3 regions of the Bacillus sp. es.036 genome follow, and region 3 is predicted to be linked to each of the others. Evidence: predicted binding sites of a transcription regulator. Region 3 holds the regulator's gene; each other region holds the start of a gene.

Evidence for each region. Region 3 encodes LexA, which represses DNA repair genes until DNA is damaged. Its sites were predicted from a motif close to CGAACATATGTTCG; they were not measured.
Region 1: ATG70_RS09705 (Y-family DNA polymerase) is a predicted target of LexA. The motif match lies at 4,043-4,056, and genes of this name have one in related genera.
Region 2: addB (helicase-exonuclease AddAB subunit AddB) is a predicted target of LexA. The motif match lies at 3,078-3,091, and genes of this name have one in related genera.

What each region holds. Positions count from the first base shown of each region.
Region 1 covers NZ_PDIZ01000001.1:1,893,327-1,899,553, reverse strand. The annotation lists gene ATG70_RS09725 (DUF805 domain-containing protein) at 84-431, shown strand; gene ATG70_RS09720 (GNAT family N-acetyltransferase) at 543-1,103, shown strand; gene ATG70_RS09715 (SDR family NAD(P)-dependent oxidoreductase) at 1,184-1,987, opposite strand; gene ATG70_RS09710 (M4 family metallopeptidase) at 2,100-3,752, opposite strand; gene ATG70_RS09705 (Y-family DNA polymerase) at 4,123-5,379, shown strand; gene ATG70_RS09700 (YolD-like family protein) at 5,394-5,723, shown strand; gene ATG70_RS09695 (alpha/beta fold hydrolase) at 5,875-6,227, shown strand, end outside.
Region 2 covers NZ_PDIZ01000001.1:729,406-735,632, forward strand. The annotation lists gene ATG70_RS03890 (pyridoxamine 5'-phosphate oxidase family protein) at 1-156, shown strand, start outside; gene ATG70_RS03895 (TVP38/TMEM64 family protein) at 259-885, shown strand; gene cotJC (spore coat protein CotJC) at 1,591-2,160, opposite strand; gene ATG70_RS03905 (spore coat protein CotJB) at 2,182-2,448, opposite strand; gene ATG70_RS03910 (spore coat associated protein CotJA) at 2,452-2,667, opposite strand; gene ATG70_RS03915 (hypothetical protein) at 2,779-2,973, opposite strand; gene addB (helicase-exonuclease AddAB subunit AddB) at 3,162-6,227, shown strand, end outside.
Region 3 covers NZ_PDIZ01000001.1:1,218,230-1,224,456, reverse strand. The annotation lists gene ATG70_RS06315 (M15 family metallopeptidase) at 1-269, opposite strand, end outside; gene ATG70_RS06310 (YneF family protein) at 383-610, opposite strand; gene sirA (sporulation inhibitor of replication protein SirA) at 703-1,146, opposite strand; gene ATG70_RS06300 (HesB/YadR/YfhF family protein) at 1,307-1,591, opposite strand; gene ATG70_RS06295 (DUF896 domain-containing protein) at 1,713-1,949, opposite strand; gene ATG70_RS06290 (YneB family resolvase-like protein) at 2,016-2,666, opposite strand; gene yneA (cell division suppressor protein YneA) at 2,670-2,990, opposite strand; gene lexA (transcriptional repressor LexA) at 3,145-3,765, shown strand; gene ATG70_RS06275 (ferritin) at 3,889-4,380, shown strand; partial or broken gene ATG70_RS06270 (AMP-binding protein) at 4,450-4,704, opposite strand; gene ATG70_RS06265 (GNAT family N-acetyltransferase) at 4,899-5,411, opposite strand; gene ATG70_RS06260 (hypothetical protein) at 5,587-5,850, opposite strand; gene ATG70_RS06255 (VOC family protein) at 6,008-6,227, opposite strand, start outside.

The DNA of each region.
Region 1 (6,227 bases), 680 kb from region 3:
ATTGTCATGTTTTATGCTATACTATCATGTGAATCACGATATTATTCTACTAAACTTAATCTATTCGCTAAAGGAGAAGTTGTATGAATTGGTATTTGAAAGTGTTGAAGAACTATGTGAACTTTCAAGGGAGAGCAAGGCGTAAAGAATATTGGATGTTTACTCTTTTTAACATCATTTTCTCAGTTGTCCTAACACTAATCGAATCGCTTGCTGATATTACTCCATTTCTAACTGGGATTTATTCTTTATTCATCCTTTTACCGGGCCTTGCTGTAACGGTACGCAGATTGCATGATACAGGCCGAAGCGGCTGGTGGGTATTGATTGGACTCATTCCTTTTATTGGTAGTATTGTTATTCTTGTTTTCACTTGTCTTGAGAGTGAGCGAGAAGAAAATCGCTTCGGCCCCAATCCCAAAGCCGTTTAATTTGTCGGAATGGGAAAACGTTTTTATTTAAACCGCTAATCCACCTGATTAGCGGTTTATCTTCTAGTTAGAACTGGTCCTTTAATTATTCAACACATTGGAGAGATGATCGTGAATCCGATATTAATGGAAATTGAAACGTCCCTTGAAACAGAACGATTGCTGTTAAGAATGCCCCAGCCTGGTGATGGGAAAGTAGTAAATGAAGCGATTCAAACGTCTATTGAGGAACTAAGACCGTGGCTAGGCTTTGCGCGGGTAACACCTACTCCCGAGGAAACGGAAATTAATATAACAGAAGCGCACATCAAGTTCCTAAAGCGTGAAAGTTTGCGCTTTCTTGTTTTTTTGAAAGAAACAAATGAGTTTGTAGGATCAACAGGTTTTCATAATATTCATTGGGATGTTCCGAAGCTTGAAATTGGGTATTGGATGGCGACAGGGCATAGTGGACATGGTTATATGACAGAGGCTGTTCAAAAGCTGACTCAATATGCTCATCAAAGCCTGGATTGTAGAAGAGTTGAAATTCAGTGTGATCGTGAGAATGCGCGGAGTCGAGCGATTCCTGAACGCTTGGGTTATCTTCTTGAAGGAACGCTCAAAAATGACGACTTGTCCATTGATGGGAAGAAAATAACGGATACATGTATCTACTCGAGTACCATTTGAACTTATCGCTAATAGAAAAACTCATGGCTGCTTGATCTTAATGGATCGAATGGCCATGAGTTTTTTACAATGAAGGAAGCTTAACGCATTACACTTCCGCCTGAAATTTTTAAAGATTCTCCAATAATGTTCTCAGATGCGTTTGATAGGAGGTAAATGATACTGTTCGCTACTTCTTCGGGTTGTGTGATTCTACCTGAAGGCATTGCTTCTTCTACTGCTTTTAATTCTTCTTCAAAGCTTTTGTTTTCTCTTTTTCCTTTTGACTCAATGCTATTTCTTCCCATTTCTGTGTCAACGAAGCCGGGACAGACAGCGTTCACTCTAATTCCATCACGAATCGCTTCATGTGCAAATGACTGTGTAAATCCGGTAATGGCAAACTTTGAAGCACTATAGGCGGTGTTTCCAAAAGTTCCTCGAAGCCCCGACAGAGAAGAGAGGTTCACAATGGAACCTTTTTTCTTATCATCACGCATTTTACTGTAAACGAGCTGGGTTAGTAAAACCGTTGAGAAATAATTTAGTTCCATCACCTTACGAAGGTCTTCTTCTTGTAACTGATCGAGCGTATCGCCGCCACCAATTCCCGCTGAATTAACTAACCCTGTAATCGTTCCTCTTTCTTTTATCGCATTTTCGATCAAGGTAGCACGATCTTGCTCATTGTTTAAGTCTGCTGGAAGCACGGTAACTTTAGCATCCGCAACTAGCTTTTCGCACTCGTTCTTTAACGTCTCTAATTTCTCTTTATTTCTTCCTGTAATCGTAATGGTAGCCCCGACTTGAACAGCGGCTTTTGCCGTTTCAAATCCAATACCACCAGTCGCTCCAGTGATCAACACGTGCTCTTGCTTTAGTGCGTCTTCTTTAAAAATCGCCATGATTTCTTCCTCCTTTTTTGTTCTAGCCATTTCTTTCCCGTTTGAAGACTTATAAAACCTTCAACAAACGAAAAGACAGGTAGCCCGCTGGCTACCTGTCTTAACTACCTTCTTATTGAACGCCAACGGCATTAAATGCTTGTTTTACTGACTGTACTTCCGAGCTGCTACTTCCATAAAGATCAGTTGCAGCTTGAACGGCTGCTGCTCTCATTTGACTAAAGTTCGAAGACGCGGTTAGATATTGCGTTAGCGTACGATAGTAAATGGCGCCAAGCTTGTCTTTCCCAATTCCAGATACGCTTACTCCGTAGAATGTACCACCTTCACTTAAAAGATAAGCTGCTTTATTCATAATTCCGCTATTAATATGAACTCCACCGTTATCCTGTGTACCTGTATAGCGTACAGAGTAATGATCAGGGTCGCCAAACTTCGCAGGGTCAGACATCGAACGAAGAGCGTCTCCAGAAGTTCCTGGTGTATAAATGTCTTCGCCAATTAACCAGTCAGGATTATTATTATCATGATATTCCACAAGTGTTCCGAACACGTCGGACATTGATTCGTTCAGCGCTCCTGATTCATTTTGATAAATAAGATCGGCTGTCGTATCTGTAACAGCGTGTGTTAATTCATGTGCTACAACATCTTCACCGCCAGAAAGAGATACGAACGTGGAGCCGTCTCCATCACCATAGACCATTTGGCTACCGTTCCAGAACGCATTATTGTAGTTACGACCATAATGTACGGTAGATTCTAGTGGTGCCCCGTTTCCGTCATAACTATCGCGGTTGAATACATCTTTATAATAATCATACGTTGCGCCTGCATAGTAGTGAGCATCGACAGCTGCCGCGTCATAGCTTGCGTTGAAGGTGTTATCCGCATCAGCCCATAACGAACCCGGTAGCTTAGTCCGATTAGCTGCGTCATACGTGAAAATACCGCCGCCTCTCGTTGTATCTTTCAAATAATAAGTTGAGGAAGAAAGAAGCGTGTTGAACGTCTTTTGGTCACCAAGCACGCCGGTTCCACTCGCTGTTTGAATTGTTCCGGTGATTGCGCCACCGCCCGGCTTCCCAACACCTTCTTTTTTAGCTTCGTGAAGCGCGTTAAAACTTGTTAGCACTTCACCACTTGTTGCGTCAATTATGTACTGCCAGTTCCCTGGTTCAGGTGAAAGGAAGTTTAATGTGACGTGATAAGCATATGTCGGAGATTCTCCGTCTGCATAAACGACAAGGTTTGATTCGGGTTTCTGTTCATAAGTTGGAGAGAAGCCTAGATCTTTTTCTGCTTTTTTAATAGCATCTTGTTTCTTGAATTTTGTTGCTTTTTTAAGCTCTTTCTTCGATCCAAGGTCCGGAATAACTGTACCGGATACAGCAGTTAAGACGCCGCTTTCATCAACGTGTGCGGTTTGAGTGGAGCCGTAAACCGGTGTTCCTTCATGAAGCTGCTGTAAACGAAAGACCGTAAAGCCAAGGTCGTCTTTTTCTTTAGAAATGATTTGAAAAGCGTCCTGTGCTGATGATCCACTAAATTTGTACATGCTTTTCTGGTCATTTAAGTAATCGAACAACACTTGATTGGGATTTTGAGAGCTTGCTTTTGTTAATTTCCCGGAAACAAAAGATGGCGTCCCGGTTTCTTTATTCATATTCGTATCAGCTGCCGCGAATGTTGAGGATGGAGCAAACATGGTACTTACCAGCCCGACTGATAAACCAATTGAAAGCAAATTCTTTTTCTTTCCCATTCCAATTTCCCCCTCGTGATTAAGATGAGCTAACTTTATCACAAAAGGCTAAATATTCAAATTATTTAAATGATTTTGATAGTTACGACCTATCCTTTTGTGTGTAGTCACGGGACCTTTCTCCTGTAATTAAAATACCGACTGGTTCAATAGGCTTAGGTATTCTCACACTCAATAGACGATAAATAACCAAAGCATATGAAAAGACGTCTTTCCTTCCTCCCGTTACCTTTAATGAACTTTGGTCAGTCAAGACGTTTTCTCATTGGAAGAAAGTACTTATTGTAAAGGGAACGTATATTCGAGTAAAATACAGGGTATAGATAAAAAGAACAAACGTTCTGTTATGATGGAAGGAAGGGGGATACGAATGGACTATTCACAGTTTCCAAAAAAAACGATCCTTTGTATTGATATGAAAAGTTTTTATGCCAGCTGCTCAGCAGTAGAGATGGGACTTGATCCGCTTACGTGTTACCTTGCTGTTGTTGGTGATGTAGAACGACAGGGGAGCGTTGTGCTTGCGGCTTCTCCAGCACTAAAAAAAGAATTTGGCATTCGTACAGGAAGCAGGTTGTTTGAAATCCCAAATGACAAAAGAATTCATATTGTTAACGCAAAAATGTCTTCTTATTTGAGACAGTCAATGGAAATAACGAGGCTTTTTCATCGTTATGTGCCATCAGAATGTATCCATACGTACAGTGTTGACGAATCGTTTTTGCAGATTGATGGAACAGAACGACTATGGGGAGATAAATTTGAAGTAGCTTATAAGATAAAAAATGAAATAAGTGAAACATTTGGATTACCAAGTGCGATTGGAATTGGACCCAATCTTTTAATGGCAAAGCTTTGTCTTGATCTTGAAGCGAAAGAAAAAGGGGTAGCTGAGTGGACATATGAAGATATCCCTAAAAAGCTGTGGCCGCTTTCCCCACTCAGTCAAATGTGGGGAATTGGAGCCCGCGTTGAACGTACGCTAAACAGAATGGGTATTCGGAATGTAAAGCAGCTTGCCCATTATCCGCTTCACTTATTAGAAGAGAAATTCGGTGTTATGGGGAATCAGCTCTATCATCACGCGTGGGGAGTTGATCTTTCCGAAATGGGCGCGCCCATTATGCAGGGCCAGATTAGTTTTGGAAAAAGTCAGATCCTGCTAAGAGATTATCATGATCAAAAGGAAATTCAACACGTGATTCTTGAAATGAGTGAAGAAGTGGCAAGACGTGCTAGAAGAGCCGGAAAAGCAGGTCGTACGATTAGTCTTGGGATTAGTTATAGTAAAGAAGAAGGTGGCGGAGGTTTTCGCCGCTCAAGGAGTATCACTAGTCCAACCGCGATTACGCTTGAAGTCTATCGCGTATGTCTACAGCTATTTGAGGAGTTTTATGAAAAAAAAACAGTTCGGAAAATTTCGATCACTCTTTCGAATATTAGTAATGACGAGGAAGTACAGCTGGATTTATTTAATACTGAGCGACCGAAACAGCGAGACCTTGGCTATGTGATGGATTCCATTAGAGAGAAATACGGATCGGATGCTCTGCTACGCGCTGTTTCATACACAAAAGCTGGTACAGCCTTACACAGAAGTAAACTTGTAGGTGGGCATAAAGCATAAAGGGGGGATGATACGTGATTCGTGATCGTGGAAATATAAAGTGGACATCGATGATGTTACCTGAGCATGTGAAAGAGCTACGTGATTGGAAAGAAGAAGAGAAAAGAAATCAAAAGCCTGTGCTTGATGAGCAAAAAATAGAGGAAATGAATGAAGTGATATGCCAGGCTATGGAATTCCATTGGCCGCTGCGCTTTCACTATTTTAAAAACGGTGAAACGAACGTCCTCAATGGCTACGTTCATTATATCGAGCCATTGACGAAGGAGCTACGCATCATTGACCACAAGAATCAAAAGAGAAACGTTAAATTGTTGAACCTTGTTCACGTTGAATTAGAATGAAAAAAATGGATGTACACTCCGGGTGGTAAAAAAGTTTTTCATTTCTTGATTGGGGTAAAATACGTATAACGCAAACTTTGCCAAGACATTTTTGACTGGAAAACCACTATCATCAGAATAAGCAAAATCAAAATCCGGAGTGAGATGACAGATGTTATTAGCTCAAAATTTAAAAGAAAATACGGAGAAAATTAAAGGGATTGACATTCATTATGAGTATTACAGAAATGAAGAAGCAGTTGATCGCCCAGTTATAACCCTGCTTCACGGCTTTTTGTCTTCAAGCTTCAGCTTTAGAAGACTAATTCCATTATTAACAAAGGCCTACACCGTTGTTGCAATCGATCTCCCGCCGTTTGGGAAAAGCGAGAAGTCTCATCACTTTGTTCACTCTTACCAAAATTATGCAGAGGTCGTTGTTGAGCTATTGGAAAGACTTTCGATTGAAAACACGGTCATGATCGGGCATTCCATGGGCGGACAGGTAGCTATGAGAGCATCAGC
Region 2 (6,227 bases), 490 kb from region 3:
CTAAAGCTTGCGAAAATTAATGTAAATGTCAATCAAGTGCTTGAGACAATGTTTTGGGGAGCTAAAATCACAACAGAACCTCAATACGAAAAAACATATAATCAAAAGAAAGCAGAAGAATTGGATAAAGAAGTGTACGATTCCTTGTTGAAATAGCACCAAACTTTCTTATCGCAATTTTTTGTGATTTAATGGTGTAAACAAGCATTTCGTGCGATCACTCTGACGAAGGCACCAGGAAACGAGGTTGATTCCCAGATGGAGTGGGAAATGATTAAAGACTTTTTAAATGAAGAAACAATCAGACAATGGCTCGGTCAGTATCGTGCTCTTGGACCATTACCAGGAATTTTGCTTCCTATGCTAGAAGCAGTTATTCCGATATTGCCGCTATTTCTATTTGTGGCAGGCAATGCAGCAGCGTATGGTTTCTGGTACGGCTCGTTGCTTTCATGGCTTGGTGCATCTCTAGGTGCTCTGATTGTTTTTATGGTGGTCAGGCGGCTTGCAAGACAGCGATTCATGCGAGTGGTAACAAAACACGCCAAAATAGAAAAAACACTGCGCTGGATTGAGCGACATGGGTTTGGGATGGTGTTTTTGCTTCTATGTTTTCCATTTACGCCCTCGGCTTTAATCAATGTGGTAGCAGGCCTTTCGAATATGAGTATTCGAAGCTTTGTATTAGCTGTATTACTTGGAAAAATGGTGATGATTTCGATCGTTTCTTTTATTGGACATGATGTTTTTGCGTTAATTCATCAACCTCTGCAAATGGTTCTTATCCTAGTAGCGATCGTTCTTCTTTGGGGGGCAGGCAAATTAATTGAAGTGAAACTAAATCAGCGTCCTCGTAAGCATCGTACCGAGGATCAGGCGAGATAGAAGGAAAGCCATGCCGGTTTCGGCATGGCTTTTGCATGTTTATGGAATGAAAAAGATATGTTTAAGAGTTCTAAATATCTCCCTTCTAACCGGGCGTCTCCGCTTTTCGTGTCTAGCTGCAGTGGGCAGACACTCTGTCACTTCACCCTTCAATCCGAACACAAAGGGCGTGTTCTAGTTCAAGAGTTCCAATATCTCCGTTTCTAAACGCTCGTCTCCGCATTTCGTGTCCAGCTGCAGCGCCCAGCCTCTCGATCGCTTCACCCCGTAAAATGAACACAAAGACCGTGTTCTTTTTACGGGGCTCCAGCGCTTGTCGAGGCTAAACGGGCGCTTCCGCATTTCGTGTCTAGCTGCAGTGGGCAGACACTCGGTCACTTCACCCTATAACTCGAACACAAAGACCGTGTTCAATTTATAGGGTTCCAGTGCCTGCCGTGTCTAACCGCCCACTTCCGCATTTCGTGTCTAGCTGCGCGGGCCAAATCCTCCGGCTGTTTCGCCCTTTCGATTGAGACAAAAAGCGTCTCATTCGAAAGGGCTCCAACATCCTGCGGATTTAAGCGGGCCCTCTCCGCATTTCGTGTCTAGCTGCAGCGGGCAGGTCCTCGATCGCTTCACCCTTCAATCCGAACACAAAGGGCGTGTTCATATTGAAGGGCTCCAGCGCTTGTCGGACCTAAACGCCCACTTCCGCATTTCGAACTAAAATATCCTTTTCTTATCTCTTTCTTCTTTAAGTATTTCAACGGCTTCTCGGAAGCGTTGGGAGTGGATGATTTCGCGTTCTCTTAGGAAGGCGAGGGAGTCGTTTAGGTCTGGGTCGTCTGAGAGGTCGATGATCCATTGGTAGGTGGCTCTTGCTTTTTCTTCTGCGGCGATGTCTTCGTATAGGTCAGCGATGGGATCGCCTTTGGCGGCGATGTAGCTTGCTGTCCATGGAACGCCTGCTGCGTTGGAATAGAAGAGAGCACTGTCATGATTGGCATAGTGGGCGCCGAGTCCGGCTTCTTTCATTTGGTCTGCTGTGGCATCTTTTGTTAGTTTGTATACCATTGTGGCGATCATTTCTAGGTGAGCGAATTCTTCTGTTCCGATATCCGTTAATAAACCAACAACTTTATCTGGAATCGTATAACGCTGGTTTAGGTAGCGGAGAGCGGCAGCAAGTTCACCATCGGCTCCTCCATACTGCTCGATTAAAAACTTTGCTAGCATGGGGTTACATGTGCTTACTTTGACTGGGTATTGCAATTTCTTTTCATACACCCACATATCATGTACATCCTTTCTGAGTTAAACTTGCCACGGCCATGGTGCATCTTTCCAATCCCATGGATAGTTTGAATAACTGTTCCCATATTGTTGTAATGGACCATATTCTTTTTCGTATCGCTTTTTAAGTTGTTTTTTCATTTTTGCGTATTCATTGAATTGTTGAATGGCTTCATAATCATTTGGATGGGTATCAAGGTAAAGGGTTAGGTCTACGAGAACGAAATCCACAGCCTGAAGTTCTTCCAATAACTCATAATACTCTTTGGGCAATTGTTTTTGAGACATGGTTTACTCCTCCCGCTTTGAAGGATAAGGGTACGGATCATAGAAAGCTTTCCAGAGCGTTCCTTTGCGTAGCGCTTCACGTGCAGAGTATTGTTCAAGACCAGGCGGCTGAAATCCCATGTAGAGGTTAGGGGGAGTTGAATAAGATTTCACTCGAATCGGAGGACATGGATCAAACGGACTAACATACGGCTCGTAAAACTTCCTGTGTGTATACATTTAGTGACCTCCTTCTGTACGAATCTCTACTCTTAAGATGTATGAACAAAAAAAGAAATCATGAATGACAAATAAAGAAGCACTTCCAAAAGTGGAAGTGCTTCTTAGGCTTTACATTTTATTAACTGTATTGTTCCAGGTTGCGAGCATGTTCTTTAAGTCATGAAGATCTGATTTGAACGGATAGTCCGTTGAAACACTGCGCTTCTGCCCATCATCTAGCTTTTCATAACTATGAACAAATTCGGTCATGTCTCGTGTAAGCCGATTTAATTCCCATTTAAACGTTTCAAATTCCTTTTCCATTTTGAAAACTCCTTTATGATCAATTTCTTATGAGTACTATACCCGTGCGTATGTAGGAGGAAACCATCAAGTCTTCCATTTGGCATAATTTGTCGGGTGCTATACGAACGTATCTTCCTATTTGCTATTCAATTCATTGAAAACATGAGATAATAGACAAAGAATTTACGGTGTAGGAGGTAGAGCAAATGACAGTGAAATTTGTCATTGGTCGTTCAGGAAGTGGGAAATCGAATCATTGTTTAACAGAAATGCAAAATGAACTAACCGATCGGCCAATCGGACAGGATATGATTTACCTCGTTCCTGAGCAAATGACGTTTCAATCAGAGTATGAATTAGTACATAATAGAGGTTTAAAAGGAATGATTCGAGCGCAGGTTTTTAGTTTCACAAGACTTGCCTGGAAAGTACTTCAAGAAACTGGGGGCATGGCTCGTCCTCATTTAAGTAGTGTTGGAACAAGTATGATGCTTCGACAGATCATTGAGGAAAATAAGCAGCAATTACGAATTTATCAGCGTTCTTCTGAGAAAACAGGATACGTGGAACAGCTAAATGATATGGTAACGGAATTTAAGCGGTATTGTCTCGAACCAGATGATATCAAGAGCTTTGCTGATGATTTTTATGTAGAAGATGAGCGGAACATACTTCGAGATAAGCTCTATGACTTGCATCTTGTTTACGAAGCTTTTCAAAAGAAGATGATAGGTCACTACCTCGATTCAGAAGACTATTTAGCGCTGCTGGCAGAGAAAATTGAGGAATCAGACTATCTAGCGAACGCTACAATATGGATAGACGGCTTTCATAGTTTTACCCCTCAGGAACTACTGGTCATTCAATCTTTAATGAAAAAAGGAACCACCCTTACGTTTACGATTACGATGGATTCTGAAATGGTCCCTTCCGCTATTCATGAACTCGACCTGTTTCATGAACCAGGTAAAACATATCAAACCCTTCAGGGACTGGCGAATGAAGAAGGGGTAGAAATCGAGGAACCTCTCGTTTTAACAACGCAGAAGAGGTATCAAAACAGAGAGATCTCTCATTTAGAAGCTAATTATGGTGAACGGCCGCCGGTTGTTTATCGTGGGGAGTTGCAGCACATACAAGTTCATCATGCAGTGAATATACGTTCTGAAGTTGAGGCAGTAGCACGAGAAGCGCTAAGGCTTGTGCGAGATGAAGGTTATCGTTACAGGGATATTTCAATCATGGTACGCAATATGTCAACTTATTATGAACTTGTGGAAACGATATTCGAGGATCACGGGATTCCAATTTTCTCAGATCAAAAGCGGACAATGCTTCATCACCCGTTAATTGAGTTGATTCGCTCAAGTTTGGATATTATCCAGTACAACTGGCGCTATGAATCGGTTTTTCGATGTGTCAAAACGGAGCTATTGTTTCCAGACGATACGGGGGAAAGCTTTGAAACCATTCGCGAACGGATGGATGAGCTTGAAAATTACGTTATAGCAAAAGGCATCAAAGGCTATCGTTGGAAAACTGGTGAAAGATTTAAAGCAAATATTTATCGTCAGCTAGAAGATAAAGAAGTCATCACTTCCGATGATCTCGAAAAAATGGAAGATCGCCTCAATGAAACGAAAGACTGGATTGCGACGCCGCTTGAGAAATTTGAGAGACACATGACAAAAGCAAAAACCGTTGAAGAAATGTGCGAAATTCTTTATTATCTTCTTGAAAATTGCCACGCAGCGGAAAAAATCGATCGTTTAAAAGAGCGGGCAGAAAAGGCAGGTCACCTTGCCAAAGCACGTGAACATGATCAGGTTTGGGACGCAGTGATTTCGCTACTTGATGAAACAGTGGAATTAATTGGTGATCAGAAACTCTCCGTGGAGCAATTTACAAAGTTGCTTGAAGCCGGAATGGAAAATATGAAATTTGCTCTCGTACCTGCTTCACTTGACCAGGTAGTGATTGGAAGCATTGATCGTACAAGATTTACTGATGTAAAATGTGGCTTTCTTCTAGGTGTAAATGAAGGTGTCTTACCGGCTCGCATTCAGGAAGATGGACTGTTAAGTGAGCAGGATAGAGAAAAGTTAGAAGAACAGGGAATTCAGTTAGCACCTGGGTTGAAGCGGCGTTTGCTTGATGAAGAATTTTTGATTTACCATTCGCTAGCTACACCTTCGGATTCTTTATGGGTTAGCTGTCCACTTGCTGATGAAGAAGGAAAGGGTCTGCAGCCTTCTATCGTCATGAATCGATTGCAGGAGATGTTCCCGGATCTTGAGATGGGACTGAAATTTGCAGAGCCTGGTGAAGAAGCAACGGAAGAACTCTCTTTCATAACAAACCCATCCAAGACAATAGGGCGACTGACGGGACAGCTTCGACAATGGCACCGAGGGTATCCGATTGATCCTATTTGGTGGGATGCATACAACTGGTTTATTTCGGCTCCAACTGAGAAAGATCGCGTACGCTTAATTGATAGTCTTTTTTATCGAAATAAAGCCGAACGTCTAACTGAATCAACGAGTAGAAAACTTTATGGTCACCAAATTCAGACGAGTGTTTCAAGAATGGAAAGATATAAATCTTGTGCTTTCTCTCAGTTTGCTTCTCATGGTTTACGCTTAAAAGAACGAGCGACATTCAAGCTTGAAGCGCCTGATATCGGACAGCTGTTTCATGCGGCGCTCAATATGATCGCCGAAACGATTAAGCAGCGTCACTGGGATTGGGCAAAACTCTCATCTAATCAATATTATGAACTTTCAGGACAAATCGTTGAACAGCTCGCACCAAAGTTACAGAATGAAATTCTATTAAGTTCAAATCGCTATCATTATATTATGAGAAAGCTAACGCAAGTTGTTGGCCGCGCCTCGTCCGTTCTTGGGCAACAGGCAAAGAAAAGCGGGTTTCAACCAGCAGGACTTGAATTAGGATTTGGGCCCAATCAAGAGCTCCCTCCAATCGAGTTCACGCTTAAAAATGGTGTTAAAATCCAGCTCATCGGACGTGTCGATCGGGTTGATCAGGCACTGAACGGAGAAGAGCTTCTCCTTCGTATTATCGACTATAAGTCTAGCGGTACTTCTCTTGATCTATCGGAAGTGTATTTTGGACTCGCGCTACAAATGCTGACGTATCTCGATGTTGTTATATCCAATGCGAACGTCTGGCTTGGAAGAGAGGCAACTGCTGCGGGTATGCTTTATTTTCATGTCCACAACCCTATGCTCCAAACATCAGCGCCTGGA
Region 3 (6,227 bases):
TCAGCCATCGTCGGATAGGCTGCTGCTCTCTCTTTATCGTCACTTTGTTGATCCTGCTCTTTATTGCTCTCTTGATTTTCTTTCTGGCTATCGTTCTCTTGATTATCGCTGGCATTTCCATAATTAGTTGTGGAGTTGTTATTCGTTTGTCCACCGTTCTCCGCTTGATTCTGCGGCTCGTTAGACGTTTGCTCTTCATCTCCAGCCTGACATCCGGCTAAAAGCGCAAACGAAAGTCCAGTTGCTACTACTAACTTTTTCATTGTCATGTAAACACTTCCTGATTTTTTATAGTCTAATCTATCATACCATCACACCAATTAGACCCGTCAACCAAAATTACTCCATACAAAAAGCACTCTGCTAACAGAGTGCCATTACGCTATTTATCGTTGTTCGTCATTTGACTATTCATAGCCTTCATCATCTGATTAATCTTCTTCTGAGAAGGTTTCTGCCCCATTTGCATCATCATTACACGAAGCATGTTTTCATTAATAGGGGGATTCTTCTTTAAATAGTCCATCATATATTTGCGGGCAATAAAAAAGCCAAGTGCTACTCCAGCAATCAACGCTAGCACGCCCACAAGCGTGTACATCCACCACATTCTAGATTTCCTCCTTATTCTTTCTCTTCCAATAGTGTACTACAACCCGTAATGATTATACAATAACGTCTACTAAAATAGTAGGAGTTTGTTCAAACTAGTTTCTGCTGTTTGATCGGGTTAAGCCATCCATATCGACCAGATTGGAAGTCAATCGCGAAGAAAGAAGGAGTTAATTTTCGAATCACCTCAAAAAAGACTGTTTCAACTTCAGTACCACCAGTCGCATAGACATTCACTTTCTCTTTTCTCACAAACAAAGAAGCATCGCTTTTTGATTGATTTATACTTAACCGGTGCCCTTCGTTTTTGTATTCGTACGTCCGGAACGCCCCTAGTTCGCTGACAAGATAAGTGTTTAGCTCCTCTTCTGCAATGGGCTCAGTAATAAAGGAAACCTGCTTATCGAGAAGGTCTTTCTCATCCACCTGGATCGCTCGCTTTCTTTCAAGGAAAAGGTGATACAAAAGATGTTCTTTGCCAGCATATTGAGCGGCGATGTGTTGTTTAACAAAATACATTTCATAATGCCTCATACCACTTCCCCCTTATCAGAGAACAAATCATATAAAAAACAGTATACTGCACCTTCTCTAAAAGGATTGTCTATACTTGGAGCGTCACATCACTAGTTTTGTCGAATTCAAAAAAGGACCTGTACTATAACATAGATGTTATAGTACAGGTCCTTGACTGCTATGCCATACTCGGCAGGTCACAAAGAACGCCACCGTTGCTTTCATCATAATCTAATTTCATTCGATCAACAAACCACTGATCATCCGGTCGAACAAAGTAAGTAACGCCCCCAATTTCTTGCTTATAATCATCATATGAAGGCCGGTCAGACATGACTCCAAGGGAAAAACCACCGCTGTCCCCACTTCCTGCATAACGCACAAACAATCTTAGACAATCACCATGACCAAGTTCCATTTCGTTTTTGTAAAACTCAGCTGCAGAATCAGTTACAACAAACATCTTATCCGCCCTCTCCGTTTTTGTATTAGTACATCTTGTTATAGTACAGTATAACGAATATTTGAAAAATTGCAACCATAAAAATAGCCTAATTTTGCTAAATGCAAAATTAGGCTATTTTTTACTGAAGAAAGCCGCGATTTTTCTTGCTTTCTTTTAATTTTTCAGGCGTTACGTCTGTGCCTTCTTCATCCACAACTTTGATGGAGTGAAGCTGGTTACTAAAAGAAGAACGAAGGCTTGCCAGATATTCCTGACGAAGATCTTTTTGTTCTTTTTTCTCAGCATCTGTTAAAGATGACTCTTTTGATTTACGAGATAGCTCGTTAATTCGTTGAATTTTATCTTGAGAAAGCATGTAAAAAAGCTCCTTTACTGCAACTTGTACGTTCTATGCTAACGCATCTTTTTACCATAGACAAGTTTAGTGCTTCTCACTCTGTTCGTCAACATATTCCTTATAGCGTCTATGTACCGTAGCTTTTGATGCATGGTGACCAAAACCTTTAAGCGTTGCTGCAATCTCATGGAACGTTAAGCCACGATTACGAAGATTAACAATTTCTTCGATCGGTACTTCAACACGGTCTCTTCCACCGTTATTTTGATGACTTAAATTTCGCTGCGGTCGATAGCCTTCTTTCACCGCCTTATCCATACCGCGTTTGATTTTCAAGTTGTGAAGCTTTCGCTGAAATTCTTCGACAATACTTACAATTTCAAGCACCATTGAATCAGCTTCCGATAATTGAAGTTCTCCATTTTGATTTACCGTATAAATGGTTCCGCCGTATTTGTGAACGGCATGAAGAAGAGCAATTTTAGCGTTCCCTCGTCCAAGTCTTGTTTCATCTTGAATGAGCAATGCTTCGACTTGCCCTTCTTTTAACAAATCCAGTACCTCGAGTATGCCATCGCGATCAATGTCATACCCGCTGTGTTTTTCTTCAATCATTCGGTGAACGGTAAAACCTGACTGTGATGCAAAACGTTGCAATTCTTCTTTTTGCCTTGCAAGAGACGACTCCTGCGCTTCTTTTTTTGTGCTTACTCGGCAATAAATAACGGCGTTCATTCTTTATTCTGTACCCCCAAGTGCGGTAGCGTTCGCTTCAACAGGGATGATGAGAGTATCTCCTGCTGTAATTCGATTAGCATCTATGCGATTAGCGTCTTCAACCCAGCTAACAAATTTCTGATCAGACAATTCATGTGCGGAACGATATTCATCAGCAATTTCTAAAACCGTATCACCGTGCTCCAGTTGAATCGTTGTATACCGATCATACTCCTCAGCTGCAGCTGTTCGCAAAGATACGAACACAATAATTAACACAGCTACAAAAGATATAATGACAAGAAAATCAATTCCAGACAAGCCCCCAGCTTGCTTTCTCATCCCAATCACCCCATATACGAATATTTGTTCTGTTTTTAGTATAATCAGAACCCCTGTTCGTGTCAACTAGTAACTTCGAACTTATGTTTGTATGCGAACAAAAATTCTGGTATACTAGTAACAAATAGATAGATTGGAACGAGGTGCCAGAAATATGAAACTATCAAAGCGTCAGCAGGACATTCTGGACTTTATTAAAGTCGAAGTAAAACAAAAAGGTTATCCACCGTCTGTTAGAGAAATCGGCGAAGCCGTTGGACTTGCTTCAAGCTCAACTGTCCATGGCCACCTGGCAAGACTCGAGAAAAAAGGTTATATCAGAAGAGACCCAACAAAGCCAAGAGCCATTGAAGTGTTGGGCCTTGATGAAGCGATCGACATCCCACGTCAGCACACGGTTAATGTTCCTGTCATTGGTAAAGTAACAGCTGGTCAACCAATCACAGCGATTGAAAATGTTGAAGAGTACTTCCCTCTTCCGGAGCAGTTCGCTCAGGATGAAGAGCATACATTCATTCTTGTCATCGAAGGGGATAGTATGATTGAAGCTGGTATTTATAACGGTGATATGGTTATCGTGAAGCAGCAACCAACTGCAAATAACGGAGACATCGTTGTTGCGATGACGGACGATGGCGAAGCAACGGTAAAACGTTTCTTTAAAGAAAGCAACTACTTCCGACTTCAGCCGGAAAACTCATCGATGGAACCAATCATTCTTGATAATGTTTCGATCCTTGGTAAAGTGGTTGGTGTTTTCCGCTCAATCCACTAGAAGCGCAAATTGCGCTTCTTTTTTTTATGATCGATTACTACTTGAAGGTCGCTCTCTTAATCGTAACGAGACAATCCACATCTTCATAACTTGTGATGATAGTAAGATGATGAGGTGATTGTAATGGTACAAAAAGAAGTTCAAGAACTTTTAAACACACTGATTCAAATTGAACACATTTCAACCACGCTATATTTAGCGATGTCTGCTTACTTGGATCGAAAGAATTATACTGGAATGGCCAGTTGGTTAAGAATTCAATCTGATGAAGAACGAACGCATCTTCTTACTCTAATTAATTACTTAGCCGGTAAAGATGGCGTTGTTAAATTAGGTGCTCTCCCAGAACAATCGACAGACTTTGGAACGCCGCTCGAAACGTTCCAGCAAGTTTTAGAACACGAACAGTATGTTACGAATTCTTATCGTCAGGCTTATAACTACATCAAAAAAATTGATCCGCAAACGGCCGTCATCGTTCAGGATTTCCTACGCGAACAGATTGACGAAGAAGCACAGGCACTTACGATTGTCGAAAGGCTGAAATTAGCAGGAGATAACACGTCCGCACTCTTACTGATCGATCAAGAACTTGGTCAGAGGCAGCCAGGATAAAATTTCTACTTAAAACCTACAAAAGACCCCAACCTTCATAAGTAAGAAGGTGAGGTCTTTTTATTTTACTTATGTTTTTTGTAATAATCGCTTCATGGGAGAAGTGAACCGCCTGCTCTGCGGACTCTTTTTCACTAGTACAATCAGCAATCGATTTAACGGTTTTTCTTCCTTGCTTGTGATTTCTGCTGCAATCAGCTTTGCATTAATCGGTACAACTAGGGCACCAATTCGTTGAACAGCATAATAAATAAAGAGAAACTCTTTCGTATTCGGCATATAAAGAACCACTTTATCTCCTCGATCGATGACATGCGATCGTAGGGAGGAAGCTAACTAATTGACTACCGTATCCCACTCACTTTAAGATATTCTCTTTCCATTCGATACAATCGCTTCATGATTAGGAAGCCCTCTCGCCTGCATAGACAGCATTTCTGATACATTCATTCCTTCCCCCTCTTTTAATTTCGCTTCACAACTTTCAAGATACCAGGTCATTTCTTAGCATAAGTTAATTATTTACTCCACCGATAGTGAATTAAATTTACTTTTACTCCGTTCAATAGCACTTCATCTGGATCTGTAGAGATGTATGTAAAACCATTATTTTCAAGTACTTTTTGTGAAGCAAGATTGTCTTTCGTTGTCCTAGCGGAGATGTGCTTAATCTTATTTTGATGATAGACCTCATCTAGTACTCGCTTGACACCTAATGTAGCCATACCTTTACCAGACTGATTTTCACTAATTCTGTAGCCAAGCTCGACGCTCTGGTTAGAGTGATTAAAATCAACTAAATTAATTCTTCCTATAATCGTGCCATTTTCATCTCTTACAAGATAAAAGGTCGATAAACCCAGAGATTGCTCAGTTATTAATTGTACGAGCTTATCGTTAAACGTCTCAAACTTATAATAATCCTCACCACGATCTGGGACCATCTTATTGAAAAAGCTTCTGTTTGCGACCTCAAAGTGAAACAATGATTCCGCATCACTTTCTTGAAGTCTATGTATTCTAACTTCCATCTTGTTTTCCCCCATGCTAAATCATTTGTTATAAAAGAACTTTACCGATCATGAATCGATCCATGCAGTGATCAAAATTCCTCCAAGGAGCAAAGCTAAGAACACTGTGACAATCAGAGCCAGTTTAATGTTTTTTGGCATATAATTACTTACACCCTTTCAGCCAAACAACAGATTAAGTCTTGTTTTCAGTTTTGAAGGTGTACTTAGTAAAATAAGCACCGAGTAAGAGAAAAACCATCATCGCAACCCAGTTGATCATTCCCATGAAATCAAACCAGTAAGCTAAAAGGTTCACGATCGCAATGAGAAAGAGAAACATTGGTGTTAAGGCACTTCTTATACCGGTCAAACCAGCCGCTTTTCTTTTACGAAAAACGATAAATGTGGCTATAATTAAGGCTGTAACCGTTATAATTGTTAAGATAACAGGTGTCATTTGCGCTCTCCTCCTTTTTAACGTGGTGTCCGCTTTACGTAATTTTGGTGTAAGCAGTTTCAATATAATAAATCATTTTTATCTTCACCATTGATTTTAACATATTATTCCATTCCCGATTCCAACTACAAATTTAAAAGTTAGGTATCGATTAAGTTTAAATCCCTTCTGTATTCATTAATACAACTCTCCAGCCATCAGGATCTTCAATCGTTAATCCTTTCTTTTTCCAATACACATTTTCTGGTTCTACCTCCCTATGCCCCATTTGTTGAAGCCTTTCTGCTACGCTTTTCAGCTCTTCTCCATTTGGAATATAGAAAACAATCAAGTTATCAGCAGTAGGAGCAGGGCAAGGGCTACCTTCTTCATGTGAC